4 regions of the Pseudomonas sp. JV414 genome follow, and region 4 is predicted to be linked to each of the others. Evidence: predicted binding sites of a transcription regulator. Region 4 holds the regulator's gene; each other region holds the start of a gene.
What was found. Region 4 encodes sigma-54, which starts transcription at its own class of promoters, with help from an activator protein. Its sites were predicted from a motif close to ANTGGCATNNANNTTGCTNT; they were not measured.
Positions count from the first base shown of each region.

Region 1: the regulator sigma-54 is predicted to act here: its motif matches at 1,417-1,436, upstream of flgB (flagellar basal body rod protein FlgB).
Region 2: the regulator sigma-54 is predicted to act here: its motif matches at 1,573-1,592, upstream of F6R97_RS08770 (flagellar basal body rod protein FlgF).
Region 3: the regulator sigma-54 is predicted to act here: its motif matches at 1,240-1,259, upstream of nirB (nitrite reductase large subunit NirB).

Region 1 is NZ_VYKC01000005.1:106,991-110,199, reverse strand. It holds gene F6R97_RS09250 (chemotaxis protein CheV) at 1-236, shown strand, start outside; gene cheR (protein-glutamate O-methyltransferase CheR) at 284-1,111, shown strand; gene flgB (flagellar basal body rod protein FlgB) at 1,479-1,886, shown strand; gene flgC (flagellar basal body rod protein FlgC) at 1,890-2,333, shown strand; gene flgD (flagellar hook assembly protein FlgD) at 2,349-3,044, shown strand; gene flgE (flagellar hook protein FlgE) at 3,076-3,209, shown strand, end outside.
Region 2 is NZ_VYKC01000005.1:10,764-13,972, reverse strand. It holds gene F6R97_RS08775 (sigma-54-dependent transcriptional regulator) at 1-1,339, shown strand, start outside; gene F6R97_RS08770 (flagellar basal body rod protein FlgF) at 1,647-2,387, shown strand; gene flgG (flagellar basal-body rod protein FlgG) at 2,433-3,209, shown strand, end outside.
Region 3 is NZ_VYKC01000002.1:135,594-138,802, reverse strand. It holds gene F6R97_RS01750 (DUF6124 family protein) at 257-610, opposite strand; gene nirB (nitrite reductase large subunit NirB) at 1,470-3,209, shown strand, end outside.
Region 4 is NZ_VYKC01000007.1:116,190-119,398, forward strand. It holds gene lptB (LPS export ABC transporter ATP-binding protein) at 1-604, shown strand, start outside; gene F6R97_RS10240 (RNA polymerase factor sigma-54) at 790-2,283, shown strand; gene hpf (ribosome hibernation-promoting factor, HPF/YfiA family) at 2,363-2,671, shown strand; gene ptsN (PTS IIA-like nitrogen regulatory protein PtsN) at 2,684-3,148, shown strand; gene rapZ (RNase adapter RapZ) at 3,151-3,209, shown strand, end outside.

The sequences.
Region 1 (3,209 bases), on a different contig from region 4:
TGATGATGATTTCCGACATCGAGATGCCGGAAATGGACGGGTACACCTTGACGGCCGAGATCCGCAACGACCCGCGCATGCAAAAGCTTCATATCATCCTGCACACTTCATTGTCGGGTGTATTCAATCAGGCGATGGTCAAGAAGGTCGGCGCCGATGACTTCCTGGCCAAATTCCGTCCTGATGACTTGGCATCCCGGGTGGTCGACCGGATCAAAGCAGCAGATATCAGCTAGGGGCGCTTTGCCCCTGGCGGTCAACACGATTTAAAGAGGCCGCATCATTGTCTACGGGTAATTTGGATTTCGAACAGTTCCGGGTCTTCCTGGAAAAAGCCTGTGGCATTTTGCTCGGTGAAAACAAGCAATACCTGGTCTCGAGCCGTCTCAACAAACTGATGGAACAGCAGGGCATCAAATCGCTGGGTGAGCTGGTTCAGCGCATCCAGACTCAGCCGCGCAGCGGTTTGCGCGAGATGGTGGTGGATGCCATGACTACCAACGAAACCTTGTGGTTTCGTGACACCTATCCGTTTGAAGTCTTGAAGAACAAGGTATTGCCTGAAGCGATCAAGGCAGCCCCCGGCCAGCGCCTGCGGATCTGGTCGGCGGCGTGCTCGTCGGGCCAGGAACCGTATTCGCTGTCGATGTCCATCGATGAGTTCGAGCGGGTCAACATGGGCCAGTTGAAGATGGGTGTGCAGATCGTTGCCACTGACCTGTCCGGCACTATGCTGACCAACTGCAAAACCGGCGAGTACGACAGCCTGGCCATCGGCCGCGGTCTGTCGCCCGAGCGCCTTCAGCGTTACTTCGACCCGAAAGGGCCGGGACGCTGGGCCATCAAGGCGCCGATCAAGAGTCGGGTGGAATTTCGCTCGTTCAACCTGCTGGACAGCTACGCAGCCCTGGGCAAGTTCGACATCGTGTTCTGCCGCAACGTGCTGATCTACTTCTCCGCCGAGGTGAAGAAAGACATCCTGTTGCGCATTCACAGCACGCTGAAGCCGGGCGGTTATCTGTTCCTTGGCGCGTCCGAAGCGCTGAACGGTTTGCCGGATCATTACCAGATGGTCCAATGCAGCCCGGGGATCATTTACAAGGCGAAGTGATTCGTTGACGGCATAAAAAACGGGAGTCCTCAGGGGCTCCCGTTTTTTTATGCCTGTAATTATCTCTCAAAATCACCACAACCCCTGTGGGAGCGGGCTTGCCCGCGATAGCGTCGTATCAGTCGACATCAATGTAATTTGTTACACCGCCATCGCGGGCAAGCCCGGCTCCCACAGGGGTAAGTGTTGTTCTTCCGACTGCGATAAGCGGCAGAAAAGCGGCAGGCGGCGGAAATCGGTTGCCGCTTTTCTGGCATTGCCGCCTTGCCACCGCGCGCAAAGCCCCGGTTTACGGGCTTTTTTGAATTGGCACGGCGCTTGCTATGTCCATCGTACGAAAAATCAGGTCACCCGAAGGTTTCCCGACATGAGCATCAGCTTCGATAAAGCGCTCGGTATCCACGAACAAGCCCTGGGCTTCCGCGCTCAGCGTGCCGAAGTCCTGGCCAACAACATCACCAACGCCGACACCCCGAACTACAAGGCTCGGGATCTGGACTTCTCGAAAGTGCTCGCCGAGCAGAACGAGAAAACCAAAAACGGCAAGTTCGCCTTGAACATGACCAACAGCCGTCACATCGAAGCTGAAGGCCTGGGCAATGGCGGCGAGTCGCTGATGTATCGCACGCCGATGCAACCGTCGATCGACCAGAACACCGTGGACGCCCAGCTTGAACAATCAGCGTACGCGGAAAACGCGGTCAACTTCCAGGCCAGCTTCACCCTGCTCAACAGTAAATTCAAAGGGCTGGTATCAGCCCTGCGCGGAGAGTAATCCATGTCTCTATCCAGTGTTTTCAACATTGCCGGTAGCGGCATGAGTGCCCAGACCACTCGCTTGAACACCGTCGCCAGTAACATCGCCAACGCCGAGACCGTTTCGTCGAGCATCGACCAGACCTACCGTGCCCGCCACCCGGTATTCGCCACCATGTTCCAGGGCGGCCAGAGCGGCGGCAGCGATTCGCTGTTCCAGAACCAGGACGCTGCCGGTCAAGGCGTGCAAGTACTGGGCGTGGTCGAAGACCAGAGCAACCTTGAAGCGCGCTACGAGCCGAACCATCCGGCTGCCGATGGCAAGGGCTACGTCTACTACCCGAACGTCAACGTCGTCGAAGAAATGGCCGACATGATTTCCGCGAGCCGTTCGTTCCAGACCAACGCCGAAATGATGAACACCGCCAAAACCATGATGCAGAAGGTCCTGACCCTCGGTCAGTGATAAGGGGCGATTCACATGAGCGTTATCAGTGATGTACTGGCCAACTCTTCGGTCACGACCACTACCTCTACTGCCACCGGCAGCCTGACCTCGGCCGCTACCGGCGGCAAGGAACTGGGCAAGGATGCGTTCCTGCAACTGCTGGTGACTCAGCTGAAAAACCAGAACCCGCTCGATCCTCAGGACAACAGCGAGTTCGTGGCCCAGCTGGCGCAGTTCAGTAGCCTGGAAGGTATCACCACGCTGAACGACACGGTCAGCGGTCTTGCCAGCAGCTACAGCTCCTCTCAAGCCTTGCAGGCTTCTTCGCTGGTGGGCCGTTCGGTCATCGCGCAGACCGACAAAGCCGTGGTCGACACCTCCAAGAGTCTCAACGGTACCGTCGTGGTGCCAACCTCGGTTCCCGCCGCCACCGTCAAGATCACCAACTCGGAAGGCAAGACCATCCGTACGCTCGAGCTGGGCAGTCAAAGTGCCGGTAACGCCAGTTTCATTTGGGACGGCAAGGACGATGCGGGCGCGGTGGCACCTGCGGGTACTTACACCTTCGGCGCAACGGCCACCATCGACAGCAAGGCGACATCGCTGATTACTTATCTGCCAGCGACCGTTAACAGCGTGACCATCAGCCAGACCGGCGGTGAGTTGATGCTGAACCTGGCAGGCATGGGCAGCGTTGCCCTGTCCAAAGTACAAACCATTGGTATATAGAGCCGACTAACACGGCACAAAGGAGTGGAATATGTCTTTCAGTATCGGCCTTAGCGGTCTCTATGCAGCCAACAAACAACTGGACGTGACCGGCAACAACATCGCCAACGTCGCCACCACCGGTTTCAAATCGTCCCGTGCAGAATTCGAAGACGTGTACTCGGC
Region 2 (3,209 bases), on a different contig from region 4:
CAGCGAGCGTCGGCATATGGAGCTCAATGCCTTGCTCGGCGCCCTGGAGTTTCCGGTGCTGTCGATCGACATGGGTGGCTCCATCGTCGCAGCCAACCGTGCGGCGGCGCAGTTGCTCGGGGTGCGGGTGGACGAGGTGCCGGGGATTCCACTGTCGCGGTACGCCGAGGATTTCGATTTGCCGGAGCTGGTGCGTGCCAACAAGTCGCGGATCAACGGCTTGCGGGTCAAGGTCAAGGGCGACGTGTTTCTCGCCGACATCGCGCCGCTGCAGTCGGAGCATGACGAAAGCGAGGCCATGGCCGGTGCGGTGTTGACGTTGCACCGGGCGGATCGGGTGGGCGAGCGCATCTATAACGTGCGCAAACAGGAATTGCGCGGCTTCGACAGCATTTTCCAGAGTTCGAAAGTGATGGCGGCGGTGGTGCGCGAAGCGCGGCGCATGGCGCCGCTGGATGCGCCGCTATTGATAGAGGGCGAAACCGGCACTGGCAAAGAATTGTTGGCGCGGGCCTGTCACCTGGCGAGCCCGCGTGGGCAATCACCGCTGATGGCGCTCAACTGTGCCGGTCTGCCGGAGTCCATGGCCGAAACCGAATTGTTCGGTTACGGCCCCGGTGCCTTCGAAGGAGCGCGGGCCGAAGGCAAGCTTGGGCTGTTGGAATTGACGGCGGGCGGTACGCTGTTTCTCGACGGCGTCGGCGAAATGAGCCCGCGTTTGCAGGTGAAGTTGCTGCGCTTTCTGCAGGACGGTTGCTTCCGTCGTGTCGGCAGTGATGAAGAGGTCTATCTGGATGTGCGGGTAATCTGCGCAACGCAAGTGGACTTGTCCGAGCTGTGCGCTCGCGGTGAGTTTCGTCAGGATTTGTACCATCGCTTGAACGTGCTCTCGCTGCACATCCCACCGCTGCGCGAATGCCTCGACGGATTGGCGCCGCTGGTGGAGCACTTCCTCGATCAGGCCAGTCGACAGATCGGTTGCTCGTTGCCGAAACTGGCGCCGGCGGCGATGGAACGGCTCAGTCACTATCACTGGCCGGGCAACGTGCGGCAGTTGGAAAACGTACTGTTCCAGGCGGTTTCCCTGTGCGACGGCGGCACCGTTAAAGCCGAGCATATTCGTCTGCCGGACTACGGCGTGCGTCAGCCGCTTGGCGATTTCTCCCTTGAGGGCGGCTTGGACGAGATTGTCGGGCGCTTTGAAAAGGCGGTGCTGGAGCGTTTGTATTCCGAGCATCCGAGCAGTCGGCAGCTGGGCAAGCGGCTGGGGGTTTCGCATACGACCATTGCCAATAAATTGCGTGAGTACGAAGTCGGTAAAGAACCCGGCAGCGCATGATCGTTCCCACGCTCTGCGTGGGAATGCCTCAATGGACGCTCTGCGTCCGCTTTTGGGACGCGGAGCGTCCCGGGCTGCATTCCCACGCGGAGCGTGGGAACGATCAGTGTCCAGGCTGATCCTTGCCACCTACCGGCATAACACCGCCGGTTTTTCGTCTCCGACACATTCCCCCAATCCCCTCTGAATCCCTCAAGTCCTTTGTTTGCCGGGCCCTGCGCCGCCAGAAAAAAGTTGGTCTGCAAATTGCTTATGGCTCAGCAGTACAGCGGTGGGCGGCAAACGTCCGGCATGCAGAGGAAAGAGTGTGGACAAGTACCTTTATGTGGCAATGACCGGCGCCAGCCAGAATGCACTGGCGCAGAAGGCTCATGCCAACAACCTGGCGAACATCTCTACCAACGGTTTTCAAAAGGACCTGGAACAGGCCCGTTCGATGCCGGTGTTTGGTGACAGCTTTCCGGCGCGTGCGTTTGCCATGACCGAGCGTCCGGCCACCGACTTCTCCCCGGGTGCGCTGGTGCAAACCGGTCGCGACCTCGATGTCGCGGTGCAGGGCAATGGCTGGATCGCCGTGCAGAACCCCGATGGCGGTGAAAGCTACGTGCGCACCGGCAGCCTGAACGTTGACGCTCTGGGCGTGCTGCGTGCCGGCAACGGTATGCCGGTGGTAGGCAATGGCGGACCGATTGCCGTGCCGCCCGAGCAGCAAATCGAAGTCGGCGAAGACGGCACTATCAGCATCCGTGCGATGGGCGAAGGCCCGCGGGTGATGGCCGAAGTCGACCGGATCAAACTGGTCAACCCGGACTTCAAGAACATGACCAAAGGCCTGGACGGTTCGATCCACACCAAGGACGGCAAGCCGGCGCAGGCCGATGCCAACGTCAAACTGGTGTCCGGGTTCCTTGAGTCGAGCAACGTCAATGCCGTGGAAGAAATGACCTCGGTGCTGGCGCTGGCCAAGCAGTTCGAGCTGCACATCAAGATGATGAACACCGCCAAAGACGATGACCAGGCCATGGCTCGGGTCTTGCAGATCAGCTAATTATCAGAACGTCGCGCCGTAAAACAGGCGCACGAGGAGAATCGAATGCTTCCGGCTCTATGGGTTGCCAAAACAGGTCTGTCCGCCCAGGACACCAACCTCACCACCATTTCCAACAACCTGGCGAACGTATCGACCACGGGTTTCAAACGTGACCGCGCCGAGTTCCAGGACTTGCTGTATCAGATCAAACGCCAGCCAGGCGCCCAGTCGACCCAGGACAGCGAATTGCCGTCGGGTCTGCAGGTGGGTACTGGTGTGCGCATCGTCGGCACCCAGAAAAACTTCACCGCCGGTAGCTTGCAAACCACCGAGCAGCCGTTGGACATGGCCATCGACGGTCGCGGTTTCTTCCAGATTCTGCAGCCGGACGGCACCACGTCCTACACCCGTGACGGTACGTTCCACCTGGATTCCAACGGTCAGATCGTCAACGCCAGCGGCTTCGCCCTGGAACCGGCCATTGTCATTCCGAACGATGCCCAGACCTTCACCGTCGGCCGTGACGGCACCGTGTCCGTCACTGTTGCCGGCAACCCGGCCTCCCAGGTGATCGGCAACCTGCAAACCGCCGACTTCATCAACCCGGCCGGTCTGCAAGCGGTGGGTAACAACCTGTTCCTGGAAACCGCTGCCAGTGGCGCGCCGCAAGTCGGCACCCCGGGCCTCGCCGGTTTCGGCACCACGCTGCAGAACACCCTGGAAACGTCCAACGTCAGCACCGTTGAAGAGATGGTCAACATGATCACCACTCAGCGCGCCTACGAGATGAACTCCAAGGTGATCTCCACCGCCGACCAGATGCTCTCGTTCGTAACGCAG
Region 3 (3,209 bases), on a different contig from region 4:
GATGAAAAAAAGCGCAGGGATGTTAACAAACTGTTGCCCTGTGGCGCTCAATCGATGGCCAACCGGCATGCGCCAAAAGGTCGCGGTCTCGGGATACATGGAAATACAAATGACGCGTGTATGACATATGGCAGGCAGCAAGCACCGAGAAACCTGTGGGAGCGGGCTTGCTCGCGAAGACGGCGGTACAGTCAACATTGATGTCGCCTGATACACCGCTTTCGCGAGCAAGCCCGCTCCCACAGGGGAATGGAGCTCACACTTCTATTTTATCCAGTACCCGGTTCGCCGTGATCTCCGCGATCATGATGCTGTTGGAAATGCCCAGCAGCGCGTGACGCGATTCACCTTCCAGATGATCGACCAACTGATGGACCATCACATCGACCGAGGCCAGCGTCTCGACCAAAAAAACCGCCAGGGTTTCGGCCGTGGCCTCCGGGTTCACGGAAAACATAGTACTGGGTGTACGCGCGGTGGCTTTGATATCGGCATTCGACGGGAAGTGGAAGTCGAGGGCGCGTTTGGCGGCCTCGTTGAGTTCTTTTGAATCGGGTTCGTACGGGGATATCGGATCGGTGTTCGGCGGATTCGGTGAAGGCTTTATCATATGCTGAGTTTCCTAATGGTGTGCCACCCCTCTTGCGACTAAACGAAAGGGGAGGCAGCTGCACGCAGGTTAGTCGACCGGGAAACTCAGCAATCCGGCGCGCCCGAGGGCGCCCTACGTACAGCCACCATCAAAGTACAGGTCAATGAAAAACCTGCATGACAGATGCACGCACAACCGAGTTAACACGGGCGACTAAACCCGACCACTGATGGGCAGTGGCACGGAAACAATAGAGGCCAGGAGCAGGGCGCACAAGCCGGCGGATTCTGGCGTAAGCGTAGGCAACGGCGCAAGATCTTGTAGCTTGCAGGAAGTAACCTTCATGGTTTTTAAACACGCGCTTTCCGGCAATGTTGAATAATCTGACGCGCACGTCCTACAAGCGGTAAAAGCCTCGAAAGAACCGCTACATGCACTTTTATAAAGCGCGATGCCATAAAAACGTGCGCCTGCCGCGAACGGTGCCCTGAGTTTTCCCCTTTGTCCTCTGTTACCAATGATCCGTGCAACCACGTCTGAAAGACTGTCTTATTCCTGCCAAAACACGTCTATCCCGCGATCGCCAAGCCTGTTTGCCGATTGTTCAGTCGCAAGTTTTACAACGCAAATGAAGCATCGACCCACCGACTGGCACAAAGGCTGCATTGATCCTCTCAGGTCCATCGAAAACAGATGGGCAGCCCACTCGATCAACGAAGATCGACCGGCCGAGCAGGTCGTGGGCAACATCGGTGGATCAGGCGAAGGCGCCAGGTCGAACACCGCGAAGAACAGGCAAAGACGCCTGAAACCGAGAGGTTTCAGGCGTTTTTTTTTGCTTTTTTTAACCGTGATTGGCTTTGGCTGGGTGCTTACTATGAATTCCAATGTTGCCGCGTTGAACAAACTGCAAACACTGATCGTGATCGGCAATGGCATGGTCGGACATCATTGTGTCGAGCAGCTCATCGAGCGCGGCGCCCTTGACCACTATCGCCTGCATGTCTTCAGTGAAGAGCCGATGCGCGCCTACGACCGGGTGCATCTGTCCGAGTATTTCGGCGGTCGCGATGCTGAGTCGCTGGCCCTGGGCGAAGCCTCTCTGTACCAGACGCCGGGCGTCACCCTGCATCTGGGCGTGCCGGTGCTGGAAATCGACCGTGACCGTCGTCAGGTAATCACCGCACAAGGTTGCGTCTCGTACGACAAACTGGTTCTGGCCACCGGTTCTTATCCGTTTGTGCCGCCTATTGAAGGTGCGGAAGGTGACTCGCGCCTGGTCTATCGCACCCTCGAAGACCTCGACGCGATTCGCGCCGCTGCGGCCAATGCCCGACGTGGCGTTGTGGTCGGCGGTGGCCTGCTCGGTCTGGAAGCCGCCAACGCCCTGAAAAGCCTGGGCCTGGAAGCGCATGTGGTGGAATTCGCCCCGCGCTTGATGCCGGTGCAGCTGGACGAGCAGGGTGGCTTGGCGTTGAAAGCGCAAATCGAGCGGCTCGGCGTGGGTGTGCATCTGTCCCGTGGCACGCAGTCGATCAGTGCTGGCGAGCAGTACCGCTACCGGATGAATTTTGCCAATGACGAATTCCTCGAAGCCGACCTGATCGTGTTCTCCGCCGGCATCCGCGCGCAAGACGCGCTGGCCCGGCAATGTGCGCTGGACATCGGTCCGCGTGGCGGCGTGGTGATTGACGATCAGTGCCTGACCAGCGATCCGAATATCTATGCCATCGGCGAGTGCGCCGCCTGGAATGGCAGCCTCTTCGGTCTGGTCGCCCCCGGTTACCAGATGGCCCGTGGCGTGGCGTCCTTGCTGTGCGATCAAGTCGCGGAGCCGTTCCAGGGCGCCGACATGTCGACCAAGCTTAAACTGCTCGGCGTCGACGTCGGCTCCATCGGCGATGCTCACGCCCAGACGCCGGGTGCGCGCAGCTATCAGTTCATCGATGAAGCGACGGCCAGCTACCGCCGCCTGGTGGTGGATGCGGACAGCAAACGCGTGCTCGGCGCGGTACTGGTCGGCGACAACAGCTACTACGACACCTTGCTGCAATACATGCAGAACGGCATTGCCTTGCCGTCGGAACCTGCCAGCCTGATTCTGCCATCGTCCACCGGTGCGCCAACCCTGGGCCCGGGCGCGTTGCCTGAGGCAGCAACAGTGTGTTCGTGCCATAACGTCACCAAGGGCTCTATCTGCTCGGCCATCGACGGTGGCTGCACCGACTTGGGCCTGCTCAAGTCACAGACCAAGGCTTGCACCGGTTGCGGCGGTTGCGCGGGGCTGCTCAAGCAAGTGTTCGAGCATGAACTGATTGCCCGTGGCGTCAGTGTCGACAAGAGCCTGTGCGAACACTTCGCCTACACCCGTCAGGAGCTTTATGCGCTGGTGCGGGTAGAAGGGGTGATCACCTTCGAAGAACTGTTGGCCAAGCACGGTCGCGGTCACACCGGTTGCGACGTGTGCAAACCGGCGGTGGGCTCGATCCTCGCCTCGTGCTGGAACCAGCCGATCATGGACGCTTCGCTGGTGCCGTTGCAGGACACCAACGACACCTTCATGGCCAACATGCAGAAAAACGGCACCTATTCGGTGGTGCCGCGCATCGCCGGCGGC
Region 4 (3,209 bases):
TAAAACCACCTGCTTCTACATGATTGTCGGCCTGGTACAGGCCGATCAGGGCCGCGTACTGATCGATGACCTGGACGTCAGCCACCAGCCGATGCACGGTCGTGCGAAGGCGGGTATCGGTTATCTTCCGCAAGAAGCGTCGATCTTCCGCAAACTGTCGGTGGCCGACAACATCATGGCCATCCTCGAGACTCGCAAGGAACTCGACAAGGCCGGTCGTCGCAAAGAGCTGGAAAGCCTGCTGCAGGAATTTCACATCCACCACATCCGCGACAACCTTGGCATGAGCCTGTCCGGTGGTGAACGCCGCCGCGTGGAAATCGCCCGGGCACTGGCCACCAATCCGAAATTCATCCTCCTCGACGAACCCTTCGCCGGCGTAGACCCGATTTCGGTGGGCGACATCAAGCAGATCATTCATCATCTCAAGGCCAAAGGCATTGGTGTGCTGATCACGGACCACAACGTCCGCGAAACCCTGGATATCTGCGAAACCGCCTACATCGTCAACGATGGCCAACTGATCGCTGAAGGTGACTCCGCCACCATCCTGGCCAATGAACTGGTCAAGGAAGTGTATCTGGGTCATGAGTTCCGCCTGTAAGCACTGAGGTGCCCGGGTCGCCGAGAGAGCGCTCGCTTCAATAAAAAAATCAATAAGTTTTTATTGTTACAGCGCTCTAGGCAAACACTCCAGTTTCAGGCATATAATTTGCTTATGTTTGGCGCTTCGGCGCCCTGTAGTGGATGGCGCATGTGCGCCGGCGAATAAGGTGTTAAGCCCCTGCCATGAAACCATCGCTAGTCTTGAGAATGGGCCAGCAGCTGACGATGACACCGCAGCTGCAACAGGCCATCCGCCTGCTCCAATTGTCGACCCTGGACCTGCAACAGGAAATCCAGGAGGCCCTGGAGTCCAATCCGATGCTCGAACGCCAGGAAGAAGGCGACGACTTCGATAACGCCGACCCCTTGGCCGATAGCGCCGAACAGAAACCCAACGCCGACATTCAGGAACCCTCCTACCAGGAAACCGCCCCAACGGTGGATAACCTCGAGGAAGGCGACTGGAACGAGCGTATTCCCAACGAATTGCCCGTCGACACTGCCTGGGAGGACGTCTACCAGACCAGCGCCAGCAGCCTGCCGAGCAACGATGACGACGAGTGGGATTTCACCACCCGCACATCGGTCGGTGAAAGCCTGCAAAGCCATTTGCTCTGGCAACTGAACCTGGCACCGATGTCCGACACCGATCGCCTGATCGCCGTGACCCTGATCGACTGCATCAACAATCAGGGCTACCTGGACGAAACCCTCGAGGAAATCCTCGAAGCCTTCGACCCGGAACTGGACATCGAACTGGACGAAATCGAAGCCGTCCTGCACCGCATCCAGCAATTCGAACCCGCTGGCATCGGCGCCCGCAACCTCGGCGAATGCCTGCTGCTGCAACTGCGCCAGCTGCCCGCCAAGACCCCTTGGCTGGCCGAGGCCAAGCGCCTGGTCACCGATTACATCGACCTGCTCGGCAGCCGCGACTACAGCCAGCTGATGCGCCGCATGAAGCTCAAGGAAGATGAACTGCGTCAGGTCATCGAATTGGTCCAGAGCCTCAACCCGCGCCCGGGTTCACAAATCGAGTCCGCCGAAGCCGAATACGTCGTTCCCGACGTGATCGTGCGCAAGGACAACGAGCGCTGGCTGGTGGAGCTGAATCAGGAATCGGTGCCACGCCTGCGGGTCAACGCCCAGTACGCCGGTTTCGTGCGTCGCGCCGATACCAGCGCTGATAACACGTTCATGCGTAATCAGTTGCAGGAAGCTCGCTGGTTCATCAAGAGCCTGCAAAGCCGCAATGAAACCCTGATGAAAGTCGCCACCCAGATCGTCGAGCATCAGCGCGGCTTTCTTGAATACGGTGACGAAGCCATGAAACCGTTGGTGCTGCATGACATCGCCGAAGCGGTGGGCATGCACGAATCGACGATTTCACGGGTGACCACGCAAAAATTCATGCATACCCCACGGGGCATCTATGAACTGAAATACTTTTTTTCCAGCCACGTCAGTACCTCCGAAGGCGGTGAATGCTCGTCCACGGCGATCCGCGCGATCATCAAAAAACTGGTTGCCGCGGAAAATCAGAAAAAGCCGTTGAGTGACAGCAAGATCGCTGGTTTACTGGAGGCACAAGGCATTCAGGTAGCCCGTCGCACCGTCGCCAAGTACCGCGAATCCCTGGGGATCGCGCCTTCCAGCGAACGGAAGCGGTTGATGTAGCCGCCGGGCTCGCCACAGCGTTCCAGTGGCAGGCATTTCTGCCTGCCGCTTTATGCACTGGCAACGAAGGAGAAGCTGTATGCAAGTCAACATCAGTGGACACCAACTGGAAGTGACCGAACCCCTGCGCACCTATATCGGCGAAAAACTCGACCGATTAGAGAGGCATTTCGACAAGATCACCAATGTACAAGTCACGATGAACGTCGAAAAACTGCTGCAGAAGATCGAAGCCACGCTGCATATTCCCGGCGGAGAAGTGGTCGCCAATGCCGAGCATACGGACATGTATGCCGCCATCGACCTGCTGACCGACAAGCTGGATCGCCAACTCAAAAAGCATAAGGAAAAGACCCAGAGCCTCCTCCAGGGCGCAACCGGTCGTTAACCCCCCCAATCCATGATCCGACTAGAAACCATCCTGACCCCCGGCCGTTCTCAAGTGAACGCGCCGGGTGGCAGTAAAAAGAAAGCCCTCGAGCAAATTGCCAACCTTATCCACCGCGAAGTACCGGATCTGGAAATGCAGGACGTCTTCGAGGCCCTGATTGCCCGTGAGAAACTCGGTTCTACCGGTTTCGGCAACGGCATCGCCATCCCCCACTGCCGGCTCAAAGGCTGCACCTCGCCAATCAGTGCGCTGCTGCACCTGGAAGCCCCTATCGATTTCGACGCCATTGATGGCGCACCGGTTGACCTGCTGTTTGTGCTGCTGGTCCCGGAAGCCGCCACCGATGCACATCTGGAATTGCTCCGCCAGATCGCCAGCATGCTTGATCGCAAGGAGGTGCGTGAAAAACTGCGCAGCGCCCCGAGCAATGAAGCGTTGTATCAGGTTGTCCTGGACGAGCAGAACGGTCACTAATCATGCGCCTGATCATCGTCAGCGGCCGCTCCGGCTCAGGTAAAAGCACCGCCCTCGATGT